Regions from separate parts of the Ciceribacter sp. RN22 genome, predicted to be linked through region 1. Evidence: predicted binding sites of a transcription regulator. Region 1 holds the regulator's gene; each other region holds the start of a gene.

Region 1 (3,274 bases):
TCCGTCCGGCTGTGGCAAATCGACATTCCTGCGCTGTCTCAACCGCATGAACGACACGATCGCCAACTGCCGGGTCGAGGGGCACATCTCCATCGACGGCGAGAACATCTACGATCCCAAGGTGGACCCGGTTCAGCTGCGCGCCAAGGTCGGCATGGTGTTCCAGAAGCCGAACCCGTTCCCGAAGTCCATCTACGAAAACGTCGCCTACGGACCGCGCATCCACGGGCTTGCTCGCAAGAAATCGGATCTGGACGACATCGTCTCGTCGGCGCTGCAGAAAGCCGGCCTCTGGAACGAGGTGAAGGATCGCCTCGACGCTCCTGGCACAGGTCTGTCGGGTGGCCAGCAGCAGCGTCTGTGCATCGCCCGCGCCGTCGCCGTCAGTCCCGAGGTCATCCTGATGGACGAGCCCTGCTCGGCACTCGATCCGATCGCGACGGCAAAGGTGGAGGAACTCATTCACGAACTTCGCGCGAACTACACCATCGTGATCGTCACGCATTCGATGCAGCAGGCGGCGCGCGTGTCGCAGCGCACGGCCATGTTCCATCTCGGCGAACTCGTCGAGGAAAACGACACCGACAAGATGTTCACCAATCCCGACGATCAGCGCACGCAGGACTATATCATGGGCCGCTTCGGCTGACGCCCCGTCCAACCGCGCAGACGCACTCATTCGAGGATCACGACATGTCATCGACCCATATCTACTCCGCCTTCGACGAGGAACTGAAATACCTGATGCGCCGCATCTCCGAGATGGGCGGACTCGCCGAGCAGATGGTGGGCGACAGCGTCCGCGCTCTGGTCCACGGGGACGCTGCTCTGGCGCACAAGGTGATTTCCGACGACGTCATTATGGACGCAGCCGAGCGCGAAATCGGTGACAAGGCCGTCATCACGATCGCCCGTCGCCAACCCGTCGCCAGCGACCTTCGCGAGATCATCGGCGCGCTGAAGATCGCCAGCGACCTGGAGCGGGTCGGCGATCTCGGCAAGAACAACGCCAAGCGGGCGATGGCGGTGCAGAGCGCGGGCATCCCGCGCAAGCTCGCTCGCGGCATCGAGCACCTCTCCGAACTTGCCCTCGTGCAGCTGAAGGAAGTCCTGGACGTCTACTCGACGCGTTCGGCGGAGAAGGCGAAGTCCGTCCGCGATCGCGACGACGAGATCGATGCTGTCTATACCTCCCTGTTCCGGGAGTTGCTGACCTACATGATGGAAGATCCCCGCAACATCACGAGCTGCACGCATCTTCTCTTCTGCGCCAAGAACCTCGAGCGGATCGGCGACCACGCCACCAACATCGCCGAGACCATCTACTACATGACCACGGGGGCCCAGCCCGAAGGCGAGCGTCCGAAGGAAGACCTGACGACGGACGTCGGCGCGGTCACCGAATGATGCCGCTGCAGAGGATAAGTGAGCGATGCAGCCAAGGATAGTGGTAGTCGAAGACGAGGAGGCGCTGAGCGTACTCCTTCGTTACAATCTTGAGGCCGAAGGTTACGAGGTGGAGACGATTCTGCGCGGCGACGAAGCAGAGCTGCGCCTCCAGGAAAGGGTTCCAGACCTCCTGCTTCTGGACTGGATGCTGCCGGGCGTCTCGGGGATCGAACTCTGCCGCAGGCTGCGTATGCGACCGGAGACCGAACGCCTGCCTGTCATCATGCTGACGGCGCGCGGCGAGGAGAGCGAACGCGTGCGCGGCCTGGCCACGGGCGCCGACGATTACGTCGTCAAGCCGTTTTCGACGCCGGAGCTGATGGCGCGCGTCAAGGCGATGCTGCGGCGTGCCCGTCCCGAAATGCTCTCGAGCGTTCTTCGCTGCGGCGACATTGAACTCGACAGGGAAACCCACCGGGTTCATCGCAAGAGCCGCGAGGTCCGCCTCGGGCCGACGGAATTCCGACTGCTGGAGTTCCTGATGACTTCGCCGGGCCGTGTCTTCTCCCGTTCGCAGCTGCTGGATGGCGTCTGGGGGCACGACATCTACGTCGACGAACGTACTGTCGACGTCCACGTCGGACGTCTGCGCAAGGCGCTCAACTTCTCGAACATGCAGGATGTCATCCGCACCGTGCGCGGCGCCGGATACTCGATGGAAGCCTGATTTCCAATTACATCACGCACAAAAAAACGGGCCGCGCGGCCCGTTTTCGTTTTCTCCGGCCAGAAGCTTACCGGTCCGCCTTGCGGCGCTCGGAGACCGGCTGATAGGCGAGCTTGGCGTGATACTTGCAGTACGGCGAGGAATCGAGTGACTCGCAGCCGCAGAAGTGGAACTCGTCGCTCATCGGATCGCCGATCGGCCACTTGCAGGTGCGTTCGGTGAGTTCGGTGAGCCCAAGCCGGCGGGAAATCGGTATCACGACGTTCGAGGCCGGAACGGCGCGGATTTCCTCCAGGGCATCGATCTGGCCCTCTTCCTTCAGCATCGCTCCGCCTACCGGACGGGCGTTTGCGCGGGCGGGGACGCGCGCAGCAAAGTTTGAGGGACGAGGGGCCGGTGCCGGACGTTTCGGCGTACGAGCCGGTGCCGTGCCGCCGCCGGACTTCGCGCGTCCCGGCAGGTTGAGGCGATGCACCTTGCCGATCACCGCATTTCTGCTGACGCCGCCGAGTTGTGCGGCGATCTGGCTTGCGCTCAGGCCCTCGGCCCAGAGCCTCTTGAGTTTTTCGACGCGCTCATCTGTCCAGTTCATGCCATTATCTCCGCCATCGCGATATTAACGGCAGAATCCGTCTCCGTTGCTTCGGACGAATCCAAAACAAGACTTCCTCGATACTTTCGGTGACTACTTCTGCCGCATGCAATCTTTTAATGTAAATTTAACCTAGTGTGGCGCTGACTCCGTGACAAGAGTCGGACGAATCAAGCGGAATCGATTTTCAAGTTTTCCCCAACTTGCTGGCTTTCGCCGGCCGCGAGAATCAAAGCTGTGAAAGGCGCTCGCGCATCACAAAAATCCTTTGCGTGTCGCAGTTTTGTTGACAGCACAGCGGGAAATGCCGATAGTGCCAACCGCCGCCGAAAGGCGGCATTTTTGATTTTTCCGGGGACTTTTCTGCGGGACGCCGGAAGGTCCGTGTTCACATCGATCGGTTGCGAAGGAGCTGTTCCACCATGGCTGAAGCCACGCCGCTTTACGAAACCTACCTGCGCGCGCCTCTGCGTTTCGAGCGCGGCGAAGGGGTTTGGCTTATCGCGGAAAATGGTGAGCGATATCTCGATTTCGCGGCCGGCGTCGCAGTGAACGCGCTCGGGCAT
Region 2 (3,274 bases), 1.5 Mb from region 1:
CAGCACGGCACCGATCACGAGGTCGGCGGCGAAGACGGCCTGTTCGAGGCTGTCAATCGTCGAATAGAGCGTGCGCACGCGGCCGGCGAAGATGTCGTCGAGCTGGCGCAGGCGCGGCAGCGAGCGGTCGATGATGGTGACTTCGGCACCGAGGCCGGCCGCCATGCGCGCGGAATGCAGGCCGACGACGCCACCACCGATGACGGTGACCTTGCCCGGAAGCACGCCCGGAACGCCGCCGAGCAACACGCCGCGGCCGCCATGCGCCTTCTGCAGCGCGGTGGCCCCTGCCTGGATCGCCAGACGACCGGCGACTTCAGACATCGGAGCGAGCAGCGGAAGGCCACCGCGCTCGTCGGTCACGGTTTCGTAGGCGACGGCCGTTACACCGGATTCGAGCAGGCCCTTCGTCTGTTCCGGATCGGGAGCGAGGTGGAGATAGGTGTAGAGGATCTGGCCTTCACGCAGCTGCGACCATTCCGACGGCTGCGGTTCCTTGACCTTCACGACCATGTCGGCACGGGTGAAGATGTCCTTGGCCGAGGCGACGATCTCGGCACCCGCCGCGATGTAGGCATTGTCGTCGGCGCCGATGCCGCCGCCCGCGCCTGTCTCGATCAGCACCTTGTGGCCGTGCGCCACGTATTCGCGGACGGCACCGGGGGTCAGCCCGACCCGGTACTCGTGATTCTTGATTTCCTTGGGGCAGCCTACGAGCATTTTCGTTCCTCTCTTGCCGGCGTTTTCGCCACGGGTGATTTGACCCCGAATTTGAAACACCGAAGACGCAAAATGTCCTTGCAAATTTCAATTTTGACCAGCATTAATTTCGCGCATTATTGCACGCAAAGACAGATTCATCGAAGGATATTCGAATGCAGGAACTAGACGCGATTGATTTTGCGATTTTGAAGGCACTTCAGCAAAACGGTCGCATGACCAACGCTGAGCTCGCCGAAAAGGTCGGGCTGAGCGCCTCCGCCTGTTCGCGGCGCCACGACATCCTCGAACGCTCGGGTGTGATCAGCGGCTATCACGCGCGGCTGTCGAACAAGGTACTCGAATACAAGATGATCGCAATCGTGCACATCTCACTTTCGGGTCAGTTCGCGAAAACGCTTTCCGATTTCGAGGCAGCAGTGAAGCGGTGCCCGAACGTCCTCGTCTGTTATCTGATGTCGGGAGAATACGACTATATCCTTCGCGTCGCGGCCAAGGACCTCGAGGATTACGAGCGCATCCATCGCGATTGGTTGTCGGCCCTGCCGCATGTGGTGAAGATCAACTCCAGCTTTGCGCTCCGCGAAATCATCGACCGGCCGAATGTCGGCCTTTGACGCATATAGCAACAATTTTAGCGGCAGAATTCAACGTCCGGCAAAGAACTCCTCCTAAGGTTGCGTGTCGAAGGCAACATTCCCGGAGGAACCATGAAGAAGTCCAACCTGAACATGGAGACGCGCCGCTCGCCGCGGCAGCGGTGCCGTGTCGACAGCAAGGTCAGGTATTTGCAGCAGGAAGCTGCGGCGCGGATGGTCGACGTTTCACGCACGGGGCTCGCGCTCGAACTCGCCACGCCGTTTCATGCCGCCGCGGGCAGTACCGTGCAGATCCAGAACGACCATCTCGGGCTGATCGAGGCGACCGTGCGCTGGCGCAGGGCAAGCCGTCTCGGGGTCGAGGTTCTGCGCACGAGCAATGCGCTTGCCCAGATGTCCGCCTATTTCCGGCACTTCCACAAGGAAGTCCGGCCCGTCCTCACCCGCTGAACGGCAAGTCCATAACGTTGCGCATCGCGCCAGCGAAGAATCACGCTCGCCGGATTCGGCGCGACGGCGCCCGTATGTTGTGCCGTTTGTGCGCCTTCGAAAGGTGATGTCCGCTGCTGCCCACAAGCCAGGGGTACAACTGACACATGCCTGTCATTTTCTGGATGCAGTTGTGCCCAAACGGCTCTAGTCTTGCCCGTCGCGAGGACAGCCACCGGAGGAAGACCCCACATGTCCCTGTCTGATCTGCATCCCATTTCCCGACGCAGCCTCCTCGGAGGCTTTGCAGCGACCACCGCCCTCATCGTGCTCCATCCCTTCGCGGCCCGGGCGAACGGCAACCAGGCGCACCTGCGACTGATGGAGACGACGGACATCCACGTCAACGTGATGCCGTACGACTATTATGCCGACAAGCCGAACGACACGATGGGACTTGCCCGCACAGCCGCAATCATCGATTCGATCCGCGCTGAGGCCGGAAACTCGATGCTGATCGACAACGGCGACCTGCTGCAGGGCAATCCGATGGGCGATTACATGGCCTATGAAAAGGGCATGAAGGCCGGGGACCTGCATCCGATCATCAAGGCGATGAACGTGCTCGGCTACGACTGCGGCACGCTCGGCAACCACGAGTTCAACTACGGCCTCGACTTCATGTTCAACACGCTGGGCGGGGCGAACTTCCCGATCGTCTGCGCGAACCTTACGAAGGGCATGCTGGCCGAAGATCCGACGAAGGACGAGCTCCACTTCAAGCCCTACACCATTCTCGACCGGAAGATCAGAGACGGCGCCGGCAACGAGAGCCCGATCCGCATCGGCTTCATCGGCTTCGTTCCGCCGCAGATCATGGTGTGGGACGCCAAGAACCTCGACGGCCGGGCGCAGACCCGCGACATCGTCGAGGCGGCGCGCGCCTGGATTCCAGTGATGAAGGAGGACGGCGCTGACATCGTCGTCGCACTTTCGCATTCCGGCATCGACGGGCACGGCCAGAGCGAGCGCATGGAGAACGCCTCGCTCTATCTCGCCGGCGTCGCCGGTATCGACGCAGTCTTCACCGGCCACCAGCACCTCGTCTTCCCCGGTCCCAAGACCTGGGACGACGTACCCGGCGCCGACCCGGTCAAGGGTACGTTGCTCGGCAAGCCGGCGGTGATGGGAGGCTTCTGGGGCTCACATCTGGGGCTCATCGACCTCCTGCTGGAAAAGGACGGCGCGAGCTGGAAGATCGTCGACTTTACATGCGAGGCGCGACCGATCTACCATCGCGACGACAACCGGAAGGTCATCGCCGACGTCTCCGACAAACCGGAGATCGTCGCCTCCGTCAGCGCCGAGCACGAGGCCACGCTGCAATATGTCCGAACGCCGGTCGGCAAGACCTCGGCGCCGCTCTACTCCTATTTCGCGCTCGTCGCGGACGACCCTTCGGTACAGATCGTCTCGAACGCGCAGACCTGGTACATCCGCGACATGCTGAAGGAGTCCGAATACAA
Region 3 (3,274 bases), on a different contig from region 1:
AGAAAGGCAATCTTCCAAGGAAAGAGGTTCAAGAATTGAAGATTTGGTTTCAAAAGGTAACTGACATCTCGGCCGTCGCACGCACCCGGGAGATGTTCGATGAAGCGCTTACTGATCTCGCCCGGGAACTCGGCTTCGAGTATTACGCCTATCTCAATGTTTAGCCAGTCGGGGCATTCGCTGTCTCGAACTATCCTTCCGAGTGGCAGGATCGGTATTTTTCCAAGGGCTTCAACGAGATCGATCCGATCGTCAGGACCGCCAAATCCACGATGAAGAGCTTTATCTGGTCTACTTGCGAAAACTCGACCAAGGTGAGGTCGAGACGCGTCCGGCAGTTCTATCTGGATGCCGCCGAGTTCGGCATCCGGTCGGGCATTACCATTCCTGTCGCGACTGCTTTTGGGCGCATGTCGATGCTGACGATCGCCTCACCCAAGGCTTACCTGTCGCTGGACAGGGAGATCGATCCGGTGGCGGCGTCGACTGCGGTTGCTCAGCTTCACGTAAGGATCGAACAAACGGAAATAGAGCCGACGGCAAGACCGAGCATCAACATGACCGCGAGGCAGGCCCTGATGCTGAAGTGGTCCTCCGAGGGCAAGTCGATGAGGGCGATTGCTACCATCGAGGACATGACCTACGCGAATGTAAATTTCCACATGAACAATGCTCGCAAGGCACTCAATGCCGGCACGCTGGCGCAGGCGACGGCACTGGCGACAAAACTCAAGCTGATTTGATTGCCGTCGTGCAGAAGACGAGCCTTTCGACGCGGCGCGGTTCTTCCCCGGAAGAATTGTCTGACGAGGAGTGGAGCGACCACTCCCGAGCTTTGCAGTCCTCCGTCGGGGCGTCACGTCGCGCGGGCAGCGGAGCCCCGGTATCGGCAAACATCGTATCGCCGGACATCACATATGTCCGGCCTGATGTTGAGGCGCGGCACTTTGGATTTCGGGCGGCCAACTCGCGCCGACAGTGTACTCGCCACGCTCGTGGATCGTGTTGGCCCGACCGACCAGCAGACTGTCCACCCTCCCGATCCGTTCCGGATTCTTGCCCGTGTAAGGCAGAGAATGAAGCACGTAGCGCATGGCGTTGAGGCGCGCGCGCTTCTTGTCGTCGGACTTGATGACCAGCCACGGGGAATCAGCCGTGTCTGTGTGGAAAAACATGGCCTCTTTGGCCCGCGTGTAGTCGTCCCATTTGTCGAGAGACGCCATATCGATCGGCGAAAGCTTCCATTGCTTCAACGGATGAACCTTGCGTTCCTTGAAGCGGCGGCGCTGTTCGTCCTGGCTGACCGAGAACCAGAACTTGATGAGATGAATGCCACTGCGCACGAGGTTGCGTTCGAACTCCGGCGCCTGGCGAAGGAACTCGCGGTACTCCTCCTCGGTACAAAAGCCCATCACACGCTCGACGCCGGCACGATTGTACCAGCTGCGGTCGAAGAGAACGATTTCTCCGCGCGTTGGCAGGTGTTCCACGTACCGCTGAAAGTACCATTGGCCACGTTCCACCTCGCTCGGCTTCTCAAGGGCCACTACGCGTGCGCCACGGGGATTGAGGTGCTCCATGAAGCGCTTGATGGCGCCGCCCTTACCCGCGGCGTCGCGCCCCTCGAACAGGATGATGAGCCGTTGATTGGCTTCCTTCACCCAGGATTGGAGCTTCAGCAGTTCGGTCTGGAGCACGAATTTTTCGTGCTCGTAGTCGCGGCGGAGCATCTTATACTTGAAGGGATAGCCGCCATCCCGCCAGTCGTCGGTGAGTTCGTCGTTGGCACTGCGCGGATGGCCGGGTGGCTTCGGCAGGCCGAGCTGCCTGCGCAAACGGTCCGCGTCGTCGGGGGAGGCACCCTCGATGATCGCTTCGATTCCGGCCTTGACCTCGTTGTCGGCGCGAGGTTCAGAAGCGATCGCGCTCATTGCCGAAAGCTCTGCCTCCAGCGCGGCATGCCGACGCTCCTCGGAAATGCCAATCTCCACGATCGGAGGTAACAAGCCGGGGGCTTGGCTTCCGATCTCGATCGCAGATTGAGGCTTGTCACTGTTCGTCATGCTTCTCCTTCCCTCATTCACCAGAACCTTTGTCGTCTTGCACGTTCACGGCACGGCCCCAATTGATCTCGTTACAGCAGGCCAGGATGCGGAAGGCAAAAATGGTTCGGACATATTGCACGGAGCTTCTGCCGCATCTGTTCGTTGATGACGTGCCTGACCATCCCGCAGGGAGGTCGGCGGGCGACACTCATCGTGTCGATCCTCTCCCTTCGCCAGGTTATGGGCAAATTAGTCGTATCCGGGCGGTCCCTTCGCGCCCGCTCGCGAGCAGAACCGTCATCTGCCGGTCATCGGTCGTGACCAACCGTGGCGATCACGCGAGTTGCGTGGCAGCGTGAAGCCGCCGTCCGGCCAGGCATCGGGATCGGACCCGTGAGCACGAGCGGGTAGGGTACTTTTCGTCGGGACCGCCTGGGAGGATAAGTGCCGATATGGTTCACTCGCGCCGATCAGCCGCAGTTCACGGGCAGTCGTGCGGCCAGATCAGGAAATCTCTTGACCTGTGGCGACGCAAATTGCCGCCCGCTGATTAAGATCACGATAAAGGGCAAGAGTGAATATCGAGCGACAAGGGTGCGGTATTCCCGTAATGTTCCTCGCCGGCACAGCGGCACTTGCCATGCTCTGACGAGAAATCATGAAATATTCTTTAAGTGTTATCGGTATGTTTCTGACTTAGACCAAAATTGGGCGAATTTTCCGAGAAATGAATAAGAATAGCTTATGTCCTTATAAGCAAATATACAAGCCATGTCAAATTTCTGTCCGAATCTGATAGCGTTTTACGGTCTCTATGACGGAAGACGTGGACAAGGTGGGGACATCTGTCCGGAAGGACGCTTACTTACTTGAGAGGCGGCACGTCTTTGCGTCCCGCTTTGCGAATGCTACGTCCCGTACATAGACCAGCATCCTGTCTCGAGTTTCACCCTGCGGATACCGGAGGCGTCGATGACTCCATCGGAGTTACAGGCAATTCCGACGTCGACGATGGCAGAGGAAAGGGCCGTGAAGTTCCTCGCTTCATGGTGGCCACTCGAACAGAAACCGCTCGCGCGGATGGTCGGGGCCGCGTTGCGGTTGGATTCGGATCGCTGGCAGTCTTGCGGATTGCAACGGACCGCAAACCAATTTGTCTCTCCGGTCAAGGCCGCGATGGCGACCTTCTTCGCGAGGAACCGCCATCGACGGGCGCAAGGCCCGTCAAC

The links. Region 1 encodes PhoB, which activates phosphate uptake and scavenging genes when phosphate is short. Its sites were predicted from a motif close to TGTCATNNANCTGTCAT; they were not measured.
Region 2: the regulator PhoB is predicted to act here: its motif matches at 1,910-1,926, upstream of NHF53_RS08120 (bifunctional 2',3'-cyclic-nucleotide 2'-phosphodiesterase/3'-nucleotidase).
Region 3: the regulator PhoB is predicted to act here: its motif matches at 2,341-2,357, upstream of ppk2 (polyphosphate kinase 2).

The regions. Positions count from the first base shown of each region.
Region 1 is NZ_JAMXLD010000001.1:177,447-180,720, reverse strand. Features, by position in the region: gene pstB (phosphate ABC transporter ATP-binding protein PstB) at 1-649, shown strand, start outside; gene phoU (phosphate signaling complex protein PhoU) at 694-1,407, shown strand; gene phoB (phosphate regulon transcriptional regulator PhoB) at 1,433-2,116, shown strand; gene NHF53_RS00880 (GcrA family cell cycle regulator) at 2,184-2,708, opposite strand; gene NHF53_RS00875 (aspartate aminotransferase family protein) at 3,131-3,274, shown strand, end outside.
Region 2 is NZ_JAMXLD010000001.1:1,637,360-1,640,633, reverse strand. Features, by position in the region: gene ald (alanine dehydrogenase) at 1-720, opposite strand, end outside; gene NHF53_RS08130 (Lrp/AsnC family transcriptional regulator) at 876-1,337, shown strand; gene NHF53_RS08125 (PilZ domain-containing protein) at 1,431-1,769, shown strand; gene NHF53_RS08120 (bifunctional 2',3'-cyclic-nucleotide 2'-phosphodiesterase/3'-nucleotidase) at 2,001-3,274, shown strand, end outside.
Region 3 is NZ_JAMXLD010000026.1:23,442-26,715, reverse strand. Features, by position in the region: gene NHF53_RS24125 (hypothetical protein) at 36-164, shown strand; partial or broken gene NHF53_RS24120 (autoinducer binding domain-containing protein) at 189-455, shown strand; gene NHF53_RS24035 (LuxR C-terminal-related transcriptional regulator) at 558-743, shown strand; gene ppk2 (polyphosphate kinase 2) at 912-2,063, opposite strand.